Regions from separate parts of the Priestia sp. Y58 genome, predicted to be linked through region 1. Evidence: riboswitches for the same ligand, from Rfam matches in the RefSeq annotation. Region 1 holds a riboswitch; the other holds the start of a gene.

Region 1 (8,056 bases):
CACTGAAGATGTAGCTGGCTATATGTTAGGAGGACGCGGACTAGGTCCAGCCGTTACCGCCCTTTCAGCTGGCGCTTCCGATATGAGTGGATGGATGTTAATGGGGCTTCCTGGCTCCATGTATGTGACTGGCCTTTCTAGCGTCTGGCTAGCGGTGGGATTGTCTATAGGTGCTTATTTAAACTATTTAATCCTCGCTCCGCGTCTTCGCACTTATACGGAAGTAGCGAATGACTCGATTACAATCCCAGACTTTTTTGAAAATCGTTTTGGCGACCACGCCAAGATTCTTCGAACAGTATCAGCAATCGTCATCTTTATTTTCTTCACTCTTTACACTTCAGCTGGTATGGTATCAGGCGGACGGTTATTTGAGTCAGCATTTGATTTACATTACCAAATTGGCTTATTTGTAACAGCATCTGTTGTTATTGCCTACACTCTTTTCGGTGGATTTTTAGCCGTTAGTTTAACAGATTTTGTTCAAGGCGTTATTATGTTTCTTGCTTTAGTTTTAGTACCCATTGTTGCTTTCACTGATGTTGGAGGCGTTAACACAACAATGGATATTGTACAGGACATTAACCCAGCATATCTGGACATTTTTAAAGGTACGACCGTTTTAGGTATTATATCCTTCTTAGCCTGGGGACTTGGCTATTTCGGCCAGCCTCATATTATCGTCCGTTTTATGGCTATCTCTTCTGTTAAGGAATTAAAACCCGCACGCCGTATTGGAATGAGCTGGATGATTATTTCTATTATTGGTGCTATGCTGACAGGGCTCGTTGGAATTGCATATGTAGAAAAAACGGGTATGAAACTAGCAGACCCTGAAACTATTTTTATTAAATTTGCGGATATACTCTTCAATCCGTTAATTACTGGATTTTTATATGCAGCTTTACTAGCAGCAATTATGAGTACGATTTCTTCTCAGCTGCTTGTAACGGCAAGCTCTGTTACAGAAGATTTTTATAAAACATTTTTCCGACGCAAAGCCTCTGACAAAGAGCTTGTAACGGTCGGAAGATCTGCGGTTTTAGGTGTTGCAATTATCGCTATTTTGCTTTCTTTAAAACCTAGTGATACGATTTTAGGGCTGGTTGGATACGCTTGGGCTGGATTTGGTTCTGCATTTGGTCCTGCTATTTTACTAAGTCTTTACTGGAAGCGTATGACTCGATGGGGAGCACTTGCAGGGATGATTGTAGGTGCTGTTACGGTATTAATTTGGGTAAATACTCCGTTTAAGGATGCTCTTTACGAAATGATTCCTGGTTTCTTTTTAAGCTTATTAGCTGTTATTATTGTAAGTTTACTAACAAAGAAACCGTCAAACGATGTTCAAAATCAATTCATTGAAATGAAAGAAATCTTAATAAAAGAATCGAAATAAACAAAGAGAAGCTGAAAAAAAGTATGCTAATTGAAGGAAGATCCGAACGGTGAATCGAGATTCTTGATGGAGAATCAAATTCGTTCGGATTTTTTTATTGGTATGGTGAATATAGGTTTCATGTATATAGTTGCGTCTAGCGGTTGATTTAGTTATGTCTCAACCTCTTTTTGTTTTTAATCTCCTTTGCTTATCATATATATATTAAAGATCAATAAAGGAGGTTTTTGTATGCAACATTCTTATTTGCCTTATGAACCTACACAACAACTGCGCGTAGATACACAAAATAGAGAAATTAAAGTAATTGGTGAAGGAACTGCTTCAGCCATTCCAAATGAAATTTCCATGACGATTGGAACTCGTACGGAAAACCGAGACGTTCAAGAAGCCTTAAAAGAAAATTCAGCTGTTTCAAACACTTTGCTGCAAGAGATGAAAAATCTTGGAATCAACGACCAGCAAATTGAAACAGCTTCATTCACCATAAATCCTAAATATGATTACAGCGATGGAAAATCGACTCTTACAGGATACGAAGTACAGCACTTATTTAGAGTAAGAGTACAAGATGTAAAACAAGCGGGCGATGTCTATAACGCTACGTTTTCAAGCGGAGCAAACGTAGCGCAAGACCTTCAATTTCACGTTACAAATGATGATAAATATGAACAAGAAGCAATTAGTAAAGCTTTATTGAATGCCAAAGAAAAGGCCTTTACCATTGCCAACACGCTTCAGCTCCCTATTAACCAAACCCCCATTCTAATCGAAGAAGGCCCCGTCTATCAGTCATCTGGCTCCTCGCCTAAGTTATTAGCGGCCTCTCCCCCTATTCAAGCTCAGTCCTTGACTGTATCTGCTTCTGTAAAAGTTACGTACACGTATTAATACTTGTGGTAAACTATAGACTATTCTAATGAAGAAACTAATCTAAAGGAGCTCTTTGCACAATGACTTCTGAACATTTACTAGCAGCTTATCAAACCCTATGGTTAAACCGTTCGTTTGCTTCTAAACAAGCCATGACAAGTGAAGATCAGCTTCACGAAGCCATTATGAAAGATTTAAAAGATGAAATGACTCATCCACGCGTCCGGCAAACACCGTATGTAAAATATCATCTTGGCATAAAAAGAATTCTAAACAGCAGTCTTTCCTCTGATGAAAAAGTTGCGCTTACGTCCCTATACACAAACCTTTTAGATAGCTGTATATAACGGATATCAATCCAGTGTAAAGACGAACAAATGGGATAAAGGAGCTGAACCGTTTGTGACACCGCGGTTGATTTCCGTGCAAGGCTTCGCTTTCCGCGGGCGGCCGATGAGCCTCCTCGTCGCTTGTGCTTCTGCGGGGTCTCATCCCTTCCGCTTTTCCCGCAGGAGTCTTCGCCTTGCCCTCCAATCAACCGCTAGAAGCAACGAAATAGATGAAACCTACGTTCACCGTGACAACAAAAAACAAGAACTATTAATCAGTAATTTTGATTAATAGTTCTTGTTTAACTTTAACTAGAATACTTTTGTCCCAGTCTCTTTTCTTTATTTAATTAACGCCTTTTCTTCTAAGCTTTGAAAAACAGCATTAAAGTCTTGCTTTAAATCCTCGAATTCCTCTAACCCTACTGAAAGACGAAGAAGTGAATCAGTAATTCCTTTTTCTTCACGTACTTCTTTTGGGATACTTGCATGAGACATTGTTGCAGGATGCGTTAGAATGGATTCAACTGCACCTAGACTAACGCCAATTGAAGCTAATTTGACTCCTTGTAAAATATGTCGTGCTACTTTTTCATCCTGTACTTGGAAAGAAATCATAGCTCCGTATCCATTTGCTTGTTCTGAAATCAGTTTGTGGTCTGGATGACTTTTTAAGCCCGGGTAGTATACACGGCTCACTAGAGATTGTTCTTCAAGCCATTTTGCAAACTGCAGCGCTGTTTTTAACTGCTGATCTAAACGAACTTTTAATGTCTTAATTCCCCGAAGCAGTAAAAAACAATCCTGTGGTCCCAAGATAGCACCAAAAGCATTTTGCACAAACTTTACTTCTTCTGCTAACTTTTCATCGCTTACTACAACTAAACCGCCAATGACGTCACTGTGGCCGCTGATATATTTTGTAGCACTATGAATCACAATGTTTACACCAAGGTCAATTGGCTGCTGTAGATAAGGCGTTAAAAACGTGTTATCCACAATTGTAAGAAGATTGCGCTCCTTCGCCAAACTTGCTACTGCTTTAATATCTGTTACCTGTAAAAATGGATTTGAAGGGCTTTCGATATAAATAGCCTTCGTATCTTTTGTGATAGCTTCTTCTACTTTCTCAACCTTCGTTGTATCAACAAAAGTTGTTTTGATACCAAACTTTGAAAATAATCGTGTTAATACACGATATGTCCCGCCGTACGTATCGTGTGAAACTAAAATTTCATCCCCTGATTCAAAAATAGATAACACCGATGAGATAGCAGCCATACCTGATGAAAAAGCAAAACCAGCGTATCCATTTTCTAGCTGAGCAATGGTGTTTTCTAAAGCCTCACGAGTTGGATTTCCTGAACGAGAATAGTCATAACGGCCGTTGTTCGTCTCATCTTCTTGGTTAAATGTAGATACCTGATAAATAGGTACGTTAACCGCTCCAAAATGACCGTCAATTCCTGTATTTGCATGAATTAAGTTCGTACCAAATCTATGTTTATTATTGTTGGTATGCATCAAATGCCTCCTTCAAGTCTTTAATTAAATCATCTGCGTGCTCAATTCCAACTGATAGCCGCAGTAAACAGTTTGTTACTCCGACACGATTTCGAATTTCCTCCGGAATATCAGCGTGTGTTTGACGAGCTGGGAATGTCATTAAACTTTCTACGCCTCCTAAGCTTTCTGCAAATGTAATAACTTTGACATTTTCTAAAAGTACTGACACGATGTCAGGGTGTGAGACAGCAAAAGAAATCATGCCTCCAAATCCAGTTGCTTGTTTCTTCATGATTTCATAGCCTGGATGTGTTTCAAGACCAGGGTAATACACTTTTTCCACGAGATCATGAGCAGTAAGCCAATTTGCAATTTTCAGCGCGTTTTCATTATGCTTTTCCATACGAAGCGCTAGCGTTTTAACACCGCGTAATAACAACCAGCTGTCCTGTGGCCCTAAGATTGCCCCAGCTGCATTTTGATAAAAACGAATTTTCTCTCCTAAGCTACTACATCGAGCCACTACAAGACCAGCAACTACATCATTATGACCCCCAATGTATTTGCTTGCACTATGTATTACAATATCTGCTCCAAGCTCTAAAGGACGCTGATAATAAGGGGACATGAAGGTATTGTCAACGATGGTAAGCAAATCATGCTGTTTAGCTAACGCAATTGCTTCTGGCAAATCAGTCACGTGCATCATTGGATTCGTAGGTGTTTCAATAAATAAAGCTTTCGTGTTGGGACGAAGCGCATCTTTTACTTGCTCGAGATGTGCTGTGTTGACGTACGAAACAGTAATTCCTTGCTCTGAAAAGATTTCATTTAGTACTCGGTACGTTCCTCCGTATAAATCCTCTGATACAATTAAATGATCTCCGTTTTTAAATAGTGCTAAAACTGCCATTACACCCGCCATTCCTGAAGCGAATGCTACTCCTACTTCTCCTTTTTCTAAAGCAGCAATTGCTTCTTCCAATGCTGTACGAGTAGGATTTGCCGTACGTGCATAGTCAAATCCTGTACTTTGCCCTAAAGCAGGATGAGCAAATGTTGATGCTTGGTAAATGGGTGTTGTAATAGAACCTGTTGAAGGATCACGACCTACTCCTGAACGAACTAATAAAGTTTCAATTTTCATCTATTTCTCTCCTTAACTCAAAATAAAAAACACTCTTCACAGATGGAAGAGTGTTCGTTTATACACGATTTCTCTCATCTGTTAGAACAATACTGATGTTCCACAGGAATTAGCACCGTTCAAATGAATGTTTCATTTGATGGTTGCCGGGCATCGCAGGGCCAGTCCCTCCGCCACTCTTGATAAGAGTTCTATATAATTGTTGGTGGTTAACGTTTGTTGTTACTAACTTTAATAAAGATTTTCTTTATTGTCAACATAATTTTCTAAAAAATTCAAATCATCTCATTTGTTTATTCAATATACTTGTCTTGCTAAACACATAAAAAAAAGAGACGACAGGGAGGTCTCTTTTTCTAAGGCAAGTGTACAGCTTTTACGTGAGCTAACTTCCAATACATACTTTCTCCATTTGCCGTAATTAGTTCAACAATATTATTAGAAACTTCTTTAAGTACACCAATCTTTTCTGATTGATCCCCTAAATCTAATACGACCAGTTGATTTTCATATTTTTTAAGCTGCTCTTCAAAGTTTCTGACAAAAGGTGCAGAGGCGGGCCTTACTGGGAGCTCTTTGTCACTTAAAGAATAAGGGGTTAACTCATTACTGTAAGGGGTAAGCCATTTCAAATGATGCAGAGAAACAAAGACATTTTTATACACTGGAGAATAAAACACAAGATAATCATTCAGCACGCTTGTGATATAGCCATGCAATGATTTCCCTCCCGTTACATAAATTTCAATAAATTTCCCTTTTGCCTGCTGTAAAATATTCCGATAAGAAATCCGCTGACTTTCTTCTATTAAATTCTCTTCTATTTCACGTAAAACCGTATAGTCTTCTTCCGATACTTCCCGCAAACGATGCATGTGTAAAAGAGGAATATACAAATAATCATGTCCATTATACAAAACCATAATATCTAATCCAAGATCAATAAGTCTGCCAACAAATGTCGTTTTTCCTGAAATATCTAACTCCACAATTTTATTGATATAATGATTCATACTCATTCTGATTCTCCTCCTTTTTCCTATATGATAGAAAAGGTGCTTTATAAGCACCTTTTATGTTCCATTTCATCATGCTTTCCAACGATAATTTTTCGTTTTAATAACTTTCTCAGCCGGTGTTGAAGAGCGTGAACCTGTACGTCCACCCGTGCGGCGTCCTCGAGAACGATCACCTGTGCGTCCACCCGTGCGGCGTCCTGTACGTCCACCTGTGCGGCTTCCCGTACGTTCTCCTGTACGTTCTTCTGTAGACTTCGCAGCTTCAGTCTCTCCATTTTCTTCTGTTTCTTCATTATTATTTTGATTGTTATCGTTTTGCTTAAAAGCCCCTTTTGCTCCTACACAAATGGTTTTAACGTGTCTTGGCTGTAAGCGTAATACTTGATTATTCTGCACAAGTGTAAATGTACCATTTCGGCTTTGTACTAACACGCCCTCTACAGCTTCAGGTCCTCCATTATTGATTGATACCCATTTATGAGAAAGGTGGGCAAAAAGATCGTTAAAGCTTTTGGATTTCATATATTCTGGTTCTTGGCTCACTAAGAGTTCATTTGCAGATTGATTAGCTTGATCTCCATTGTTGTTTTGATATTCACTCACACTCTTAACGTGTTCAGTATTAATATAAATGACACCGTCGTCCTCTGTGAGTAATACTATATAAGCAGATTCAAATGAACCTAAGACATCAAGAAGCTGACCTGCTTTTTTCTCAGGTCCACCTTGATTAACCTGCACATATTTAGTTTTCATTAATGATAAAGTTGTAGCAAAAGTTTTTCCTCGATATAATTCTAGTTCTTCGTTAAACCCTGTAAAGGTTTGCGCTGAATTTGACATAGTATCTTCAGTAATACTCTTTACATGCGCTAAGTTATAATATACAAGGGTATATTCTTGTTGATTATTGTTTTGATTGTTTTGATTGTTTTGGTTTTTTTGGTTGTTTTGGTTGTTATTTTCACCATTATTGTTATTATTGCTTTCTACCGCTAAAATTAAATAATCTGACTGCACGTCAACCAAATAACCTGTTTTAGATTCAGGTCCTCCACGATAAACGGTCACCACTCTTCCTGTTAGGGGTTTGAAGTGAGAAGAATAGCCTTTATCAGGCATTTGTACATTTTGGCTGCGTTTTTGGCTTGATTTTTGGCGTGGATTTTGATTTTGCCCTTGTTCTTGGCCATAGTAATAGTTACTCATTGTTTTTCCTCCTTATTAGTTATCCTTATTGGTCATTCATACTGTATATATACGTATCATGTACAGCTATTGATTTCCTGCATTTGCCTATTATTAGCAAAATCCACTGTTGCCTATAAATTGCCTATAAATCTATCTCTTTTTAAAGAGTCAAAAGGTTATTTTCAATATACGCTGTTCGTTCTTTTATAAAAGACAGCATAAATTCGGGTTCTTTATAAAATTGCTCCAAGTTATCTTTTACGTAAGGGTCTTTTAATACATAAGGAGCAATATACTCATGCAGTTGATAAATGATTGGTTTCATGTATTCTATTGTAAATTGATTATTTAGAACATTGTTCATTTTTTGAATATATCGCTTTTTAATGCTGTTCACCGCCAGTAAGCGAGCTGTAAGCGTATTAAATCCTTGTGCGCGGACATAGTCTCCTTCCATTACTTTTCCATTTACATCTCTTCCCCAAGTTGCATCATAATCCCATGGAATCAGTTCAAAGCGTCCGCTTTCATGATTTAGATAGAGGGCATAGTTATGGACAAAACCGTCGTAATTCTGCATACAAATAATACC
Region 2 (8,056 bases), on a different contig from region 1:
GCGCACGGTGAACAGGGTTACGAGTTTGGAATCCAACAACCGTTTTCCAACCGCGTTCTTCGAATGCTGCTCTTGTTTCAGTTGGATCTAGGTAATACTTTTCAAAACGCGTTTTAGGTGTACGTTCTACTAGTACGATTGGACCTGCTACGTATACATTTGGGCGTTCCATCATTTTTTTCACGCCAGGATGAGCAAGTTCTGCTGTGCGGTACACATTTTCCGCTTCTTTTTCTTTATTTGGCGTATATACTTCAGAAACTTCTAAAACACCATACGTTACGCCGTTTTGAACAAGCTTTACTTTGTCGCCAATGTTTAATTCTTTAGCTTGCTCTTCTGTTACAGGAAGAGTGATAGGAATACTCCATACTGTTCCATCTGCTAAACGCATATTTTCAACAACTGATTGATAATCTTTTTCTCCTAAAAATCCTGTAATTGGGCTGTAAGCACCAATTCCAATTAGTTCTAAATCACTTAAAGCCATGTTATCTACTTCGATTTCTTTTGTTAGTGACGTGTAGTCATATGTTGGTTGATATAAATTAATTAATTCTCCACCGTGTGCTTGAATTGTTGTCATTTTGTAAAATCCTCCTTAAATAATTAACACAATATAATAAAAAGCACTTGAATCACGCAGTCATTTTTTCTTTTTCCGACTGCAAGCTTGCTCTTTTTCTTCTAGTCGTTCTAGCTAAGCTTAGAACACCTGCTGTGGCAATGCAGCCGCTAGCTAGCACCACAAATGAATATAAGTCGCTTTCAAGTACTAATTTCACAAGAACATATGAGATTACGAGTGAAAATACGGGGGATACCATCCAAACCTTTAACATTTGAATGACCACTTCACGCTGTTCTTTCGTGAATCCCGTTTTCGCTGCTCCTATTCCAATAATAGAAGACGTAGTGACCTGTGTAAGCGGTACTGGCAAACCAAAAAGTGAAGCTGCTGTAACAAGAGAAGCACCAGTACCCGAGATAATGCACCCTTCTCCTACAGAATAGCGAGTAATTTTTTTCCCGTTTGTTTCAATAACTCTGCCTCCTAGTAAAAGGGCTCCAAGCGCCACAGCCAATCCTCCTGCTATGACACCCGTTGTGGCATCCATTAATCCAGCTCCTACTAGAGGACCGACAGCATTTGCCACGTTATTCATTCCAGCTGAGAAGGCTTCAAAGAATCCCGTGGCTATAACTAAAATCGTTAAAACTCTTTTCCATTTTCCCTCTACTTCTTTTTTATGCGCTCTGCGTTTTATCACTTTTCCAATCAAAAAAGCAATAACAAATGAAACCAGCGGAACAATAATCCAAAAAGACATGATAACTAAAAGTTTTTCCACATACAGAGATTGATAAGCTACTCCTACTCCAACAACTGAACCAACCGTTACTTCACTTGTTGATAGAGGGATACCAATTAAATTCGCGAAAAAGAGTGACAGCGTTGCAGCAGCCAGAATGATAATAACTAATTCTACTGACAGCAATTTTTCAGGTATGATACCTGAACTGATGGTTTTTACCACCTCGCCGCCCCCGATAATGGCTCCGAGCACAATACCTACAGCACAGATGAACAGGGCTACTCTTCGCTTTTTAATCGCACCGGAGCCGTATGAAACGCCCATAGCTGCTGCTGCACCGCTTGCCCCAATATTCATTGCAAAAAAAAGCGCAATGATAAAGGCAACATATAAAAGCATCATTTATTCAGCTCTTTCGTATTTAAGATTCGTGTAATCCGCATTCAACTTTTTGTGTACCTGCCCATCTTCCTGAACGTAAATCGTCTACATTGTAGGCAGGTGCGGTACAGGGCTCACAGCCGATGCTTGGGTAGCCTTGATCATGAAGTTTGTTATATGGTAAATCATGCTTATACACATAGCGCCAAACTTCTTTCCAAGACCAATGAATTAACGGGCAGACTTTCACTTTCTTGAATTTCTCATCTTTATTAAAATAATTCGTGTTGGCACGAGATTCAGACTGCTCGCGTCTCAAACCAGAAATCCACGCATCATAAGGAGCAAGAGATTCCCTTAACGGGATGATTTTTCGAATTTGACAGCATAAGTTAGGCTGACTCTTCCAAAGCTCATCTCCATGTTTCTCAGCTTGTTCTGCAAGCGTTAAATCCGGTTTTTTCATATGAATACGCAAATCAGGAAAGCGTTCTTTAATTGCATCAATTACTTCATATGTTTCTTTAAAATGAACGCCCGTATCTAAAAAGACAATTTCAGCATCTTTTTTCACTTTTGAAATTAAATCAATTAACACGATCCCTTCAATACCAAAGCTTGATGCATAAATAATTGAATCTCCGTAGGTATCATACGCCCACTGCAATGCTGAAAGGGCTCCTTTTGTTTCGTCTTCACTGTCGAACTCTGGAAATGTATCACTCCAGTTTTCGTACGTATATAAGTCTGCCATTTTCTTCACTCCAATTCTTAGTTATCCGCGTTATCCAATAAAAAAAGACGGTTTTACCCACTAGAATTGGATAAAACCGCCTCTAGTGTGTCTAGTCAGCGAAACTATTTAATTCTTACTTTGCTTCCACGTGCTCAAAGATTTGTTTTAAGTCGGGGGTTACAGTCATTAATGTCCTTCCTTAAATTATCGCTTGCGCTATATCAAAATAAAAAGTCTTCCATATTGAAAGACTGGGTAGGCAATAAATTTTCACCTTATCTTTCAAAATGATACACACTTTGCTGGAGTTAGCACCTTGCTAAGCAGGTTGCCGGGGTTCAGCGGGCCAGATCCCTCCACCACTCTTGATAAGCATTTTTTAAAAATTTTAGCATATTTAGAATATTTGTCAACATTAAAAATCATATATCCGATAAGAAAACTATACTTTAAATTCACAGAAATATCTATACTTTTATTTAAAACAACATATGTAAATTTAAACCAAATGTGAACATACCAGTTTATAAAACGCTTTCTTTTTTCTCCAACTTTTTATATTCTCTTGCTAAATAAAACACAAAACCTCCCTATAAAATTAATAAGGGATTTATAAGCTTTACGGATAATTCACCCACATTAGCACACATTACAGATAACACTGACTGACAGATAGGAGCTATATAAGATGGAGAGACAACCTTTTCAATTAGACGATACAATTAAAAATAATGTGCGAACATATTTACAGCAAATTTCAACTGAAGCCTCTAATTTAATTAAACATTTAGACACGAGTGATCATTGTATCCTATGTGATTTTGAGGAGATGAGAAGGTTATTTCAAGATGTTCAAGCTACGGCCGCCTCTTATTACTTGCGTCATTACTTATCGCCTTATACATTTGAATATGCTGCTCTGTCCTTAGCTATTCATAACCTTTCTGAGAAACGTCACGGCGCTTTAATTGTCATTGAACGGGAACAAAATGTAGACCCTCTTATTCAAAAAGGAATGCCTATTCAAGCTCCTGTCAGCGCTACGCTAGTTGAAACACTGTTCTATCCAGGGACACCCTTACATGACGGAGCCGTCCTAATTAGAAATAATCAGCTTATCTCAGCTGCTAATGTTTTACCTCTCTCGTCTATTATTTCAACGACCAAAAAATTGGGAACACGTCACCGTGCAGCCATTGGAATGTCGGAAAAATCGGATGCATTAATTTTAGTTGTATCTGAAGAAACAGGCAAAATTTCGTTTGCTCTTGATGGAAGCCTCTACCCTATTCACTCCAGCAAAAATATGATTTAAGAGCCCTTTCCTGATAAGCAGCCCTATCTTGACTTCTATATCCTTTCTCTTTAATATATTTCATAGTTTTTACATACTATAGATACGGGTGATGCATATGACAATTTTAAAATTTGAACATGTAGGCGTTCAAGTAAAGGATATAGAAGAATCTATTGAGTTCTATACGCAAAAAGTGGGATTAGAGCTCATCGAAACACTACCACATACCGATCCATCTTTGAAGCTAGCTTTTCTAGGTTTAGAAGGCAATGTAATCGTAGAGTTAATTCAAGGGTATAACTCAAGCTTACCTAACGAAGGTAAAGTACATCATTTCGCGCTAGCAGTAGATGGAATTGAAGAGGAGTTTGAGCGTTTAAAATCAGCAGGCGTTTCATTTGTGGAAGAAAACATTGTAACTTTGCCAAATGGAGCAAGATACTTATTTTTCTACGGTCCAGACAAAGAATGGATTGAATATTACGAAGTAAAAAGATAAAGATATCTTATACCTTCAGTGAAAAATGGTCATACTGTGGCTATGACTAATCACTGGAGGTTTTTTTATGATGGAATGGCTATTATTTCGACTTTTTCGTCGTTCTATTTTAGTGCGGCTTCTTTTTATTATCGGCTGCCTTGTTTTACTTTTCGGCATGCTTATACATTTCCTAGAGCCGCAAACGTTTGGGAATGTGTTTGAAGGAATTTGGTGGGTTATTATTACAATCTCTACTATAGGGTACGGTGATTTTGCTCCCACCACTACGATTGGAAGGTTAGCTGCAATTATTTTAGTCCTGATCGGAACGGGATTTATTACTACTTATTTTGTCACGCTTTCTAAAATTGCTGTTTCTGCTGAGAGCGCTTATCTGGAAGGAAATTTAAAGTTTTATGGAAAAGATCACTTCATCGTTGTGGGGTGGAATGAGCGCGCCAAACTCGTGTTAGAGTCTTATCGCGACGCATTTCATAAAGAAGACATTGTTCTTATCGACGACTCTCTGACTAAAAACCCCATGATCTGTGATCGCGTTCATTTTATTAAAGGAAGTCCCTCTCACTATGAGGTATTAGAACTTGCCAATGCTCGGTACGCAAAAAAAGTGCTGATTACTGCGGATCAGCATAAGACAGAAGAATATGCAGACATGAATACTATTGTTACGCTAGTCGCTCTGCAAGGACTGAACCCTTCTATTTACAGCATCGTTGAACTGTTAACAAAAAAGCATATTCAAAATGCGCAAAATTTGGGGGTAAATGAAATGATTAAAACAAACGAGTTGATTAGTCAGGTCATGTACGAACATATTTTTGTAAAAAAATTAGAGAGTTTAAAAAAAGAATAGTCCCTTCAATTACCGAAGCAGCGCCTCTTCTGCCTCTCTAATTAGCTCTTCTCCTAAGCTGATATACTTTTCTGGAAATGAAGCGTCTGCGTCTTGGGGTTCTGCAAACTGATTAAATGAAGCACCCACGTTTCCATTGTGAACATTGTCATCTAGGCCAATTTGATACTTATGTGAAAGTAAAAATGGCGTACCAATCTGTACGGTTGTTCCTTTAGAATCCAGTTCTCCATTCGTAGCTGTAAACGGGATACGTAAAAACTGATAGCCGACTTCATCATTCATCTTATAGTCGAATGAACCATGATCATAATCCCAATTTCCTCCAATGTTATACCCAAGCGGCTTAAGCGTTTTTTCTAATTCATAAAGCTTGAATAATGTGCCGTCTAATCTTGAAGATAATTCAATCATCTTATCCCTCCTCTGTTTTAACATGTCCTTTTTCCAGCTTTTTATCCTTTATCTCAAAAGCAAAAAAGTTCACCTTCTAACAAGAAGGTGAACTTTTTATTTATTTCAAACGCTTTTCTAATTCTGCTTTTTTCTCTTCAAAACCAGGTTTTCCAAGAAGAGCAAACATATTTACTTTATATGCTTCTACTCCAGGCTGATCGAACGGATTTACTCCTAGTAAATAGCCGCTGATTGCGCATGCTTTTTCGAAGAAGTATACAACATATCCAAACGTATACTCATCTAACGCCGGAATGTTTACAACTAAGTTTGGAACGCCTCCGTCTGTGTGAGCAAGCATTGTACCTTGGAACGCTTTTTTATTTACAAAGTCAACTGTTTCCCCAGCTAAGTAATTTAGTCCATCTAAGTCCGCTGCATCTTCTTCAATTGTTAGCTCATGACGAGAATCTTGAACTTGTACAATTGTTTCAAAAATATCGCGACGACCTTCTTGTACATATTGACCTAAAGAATGAAGATCCGTTGAGAAGTTAGCAGATGAAGGGTAAATACCTTTTTGGTCTTTTCCTTCACTTTCACCAAATAACTGTTTCCACCACTCAGCAAAGTATTGAAGAGCTGGCTCATAGTTAATCAGCATTTCAATTGTTTTTCCTTTATTATAAAGAACATTACGAGCTACAGCATATTGATAAGCTGGGTTTTCTTCTAGCTCTGATGATGAGAATGCTTCTTGAGCATCAGCTGCACCTTTCATCATTTGTTCGATATCAAGACCCGCAGCGGCAATTGGTAATAAGCCAACCGCTGTTAATACTGAATAACGGCCGCCTACGTCATCTGGAATAACAAACGTTTCATAGCCTTCTTCGTCCGCTAATGTTTTTAATGCACCGCGCGCTTTATCTGTTGTTGCATAAATACGCTTGCGTGCTTCTTCTTTGCCATATTTCTCTTCTAATAATTTACGGAAGATACGGAAAGCAATCGCCGGCTCTGTTGTTGTACCAGATTTTGAAATAACATTAATAGAGAAATCCTTATCTTGTAAAACATCCATTAAGTCTTTCATGTATGTTGAGCTGATGTTGTTACCAGCAAAAATAACTTGTGGCGTTTTACGCTGTTCTTTTGATAATGTGTTGTAGAATGAATGCTGAAGCATTTCAATAGCAGCACGAGCACCTAAGTAAGATCCTCCAATACCGATAACAATCAATACATCTGAGTCAGATTTAATTTTTTCTGCACTTTTTTGAATGCGTGCAAATTCTTCTTTGTCATACTCCGTAGGAAGGTCTACCCATCCTAAAAAGTCGTTTCCAGCACCTGTTTTTTCATGAATTGAATGGTGAGCTACTTTCACGGCATCACGTAAGTATGTAAGTTCATGTTCACCAAAAAATGATAACGCGTTTGAATAATCAAAACGAACATGTGTCATAGTCTGTTCCTCCATTAAAATATCTTTATTTTCCACTTTATCGAAACTGTTAGCTGAATTCAAGTGAATCCACTTACAATTTGACACAATCATTATAGTTTGTTGTAACTGCAATCATTGTATGTACCCTTTTATTTAACGATAAATTCAGTTATGAAGTCAACTAATGTTCTTTGATTACAGAACGTAATTCATGCACGATTACGCAAATAATAAGCAAATAAAAAACGACTAAAGAGTGGTCTTCAATCGTTTTTTATTTGCTTACCGGATGGTGCAATATAGTTCATTTCACCTACCTTTACATATTGTCTCGGTTTATAAGAGGCTTTTAACAGGGAAGAATCTATTGATATGGAATTTTCAGCTTCACTTTTAGAAGTGATTAGCATCCTGTTTTCTTCTTTCATTTCCAAGTGATTATTTAGCACAAATCCACTCATACATAGTGCGGTAAAAATGAGAAAACTGATGGCTATTTGTTTCCTATACATTTCCATCACCTCACTCTTAGAGTGACAATTTCGCATGATTTTTATACGTCGAAAAAAATTTTTTATGTTTTTTTTTATGGATTTTTTGACGAGTTTCTATTTATTTAATAAGCCTTGAAAATTCTGCTGATACTAAGAATTAGCATGGATGCATGCATAATTAAATTATTATATAATCGGTTACAGAATTGAATATCACAAGGAGGTTTGTCTTTTGTCGTGGTTGCACTTGGTGATTTTATCGCCTTTTTTATTAGCCTTTTTTGTCCCCCTTCTGTATAGGAAATTCCAGCGTATTCATACAGGGTGGTTCGTTTTACCTCTTCCACTTGTGTTGTTCATTTATTTTACACAATATATCAGTGGTGTTTCTAAGGGGGAAACATATCTACATTCAATGAAATGGATACCTAGTCTGGGCATTAACTTTGATGCCTATGTGGATGGACTTGGTCTTCTGTTTTCTCTATTAATCACCGGAATTGGGACACTTGTTATTCTTTACTCCATTTATTATCTTTCTAAGACAAAAGAAGCACTGCATTCGTTTTATGTCTATTTGCTTCTTTTTATGGGGTCGATGCTAGGAGTTGTATTATCAGACAACCTAATG

Evidence for each region. Region 1 has a riboswitch for S-adenosylmethionine ahead of MMB68_RS15340 (trans-sulfuration enzyme family protein). Riboswitches for the same ligand answer to the same signal wherever they lie in the genome.
Region 2: it holds a riboswitch for S-adenosylmethionine, as region 1 does, so the genes downstream of both, MMB68_RS18050 (phosphoadenylyl-sulfate reductase) here and MMB68_RS15340 (trans-sulfuration enzyme family protein) in region 1, are expected to answer to the same signal.

Annotation. Positions count from the first base shown of each region.
Region 1 is NZ_JAKWFL010000004.1:399,650-407,705, reverse strand. Features, by position in the region: gene putP (sodium/proline symporter PutP) at 1-1,399, shown strand, start outside; gene MMB68_RS15355 (SIMPL domain-containing protein) at 1,631-2,290, shown strand; gene MMB68_RS15350 (hypothetical protein) at 2,520-2,810, opposite strand; gene MMB68_RS15345 (trans-sulfuration enzyme family protein) at 2,944-4,125, opposite strand; gene MMB68_RS15340 (trans-sulfuration enzyme family protein) at 4,109-5,254, opposite strand; SAM riboswitch class I at 5,326-5,443, opposite strand; gene MMB68_RS15335 (DUF2642 domain-containing protein) at 5,611-6,273, opposite strand; gene MMB68_RS15330 (spore coat protein) at 6,343-7,482, opposite strand; gene MMB68_RS15325 (CotH kinase family protein) at 7,625-8,056, opposite strand, start outside.
Region 2 is NZ_JAKWFL010000006.1:6,819-14,874, forward strand. Features, by position in the region: gene sat (sulfate adenylyltransferase) at 1-586, opposite strand, end outside; gene MMB68_RS18045 (inorganic phosphate transporter) at 639-1,718, opposite strand; gene MMB68_RS18050 (phosphoadenylyl-sulfate reductase) at 1,738-2,451, opposite strand; SAM riboswitch class I at 2,706-2,808, opposite strand; gene cdaS (sporulation-specific diadenylate cyclase CdaS) at 3,122-3,748, shown strand; gene MMB68_RS18060 (VOC family protein) at 3,846-4,229, shown strand; gene MMB68_RS18065 (potassium channel family protein) at 4,297-5,085, shown strand; gene MMB68_RS18070 (YugN-like family protein) at 5,095-5,499, opposite strand; gene MMB68_RS18075 (glucose-6-phosphate isomerase) at 5,600-6,949, opposite strand; gene MMB68_RS18080 (hypothetical protein) at 7,195-7,443, opposite strand; gene MMB68_RS18085 (Na+/H+ antiporter subunit A) at 7,658-8,056, shown strand, end outside.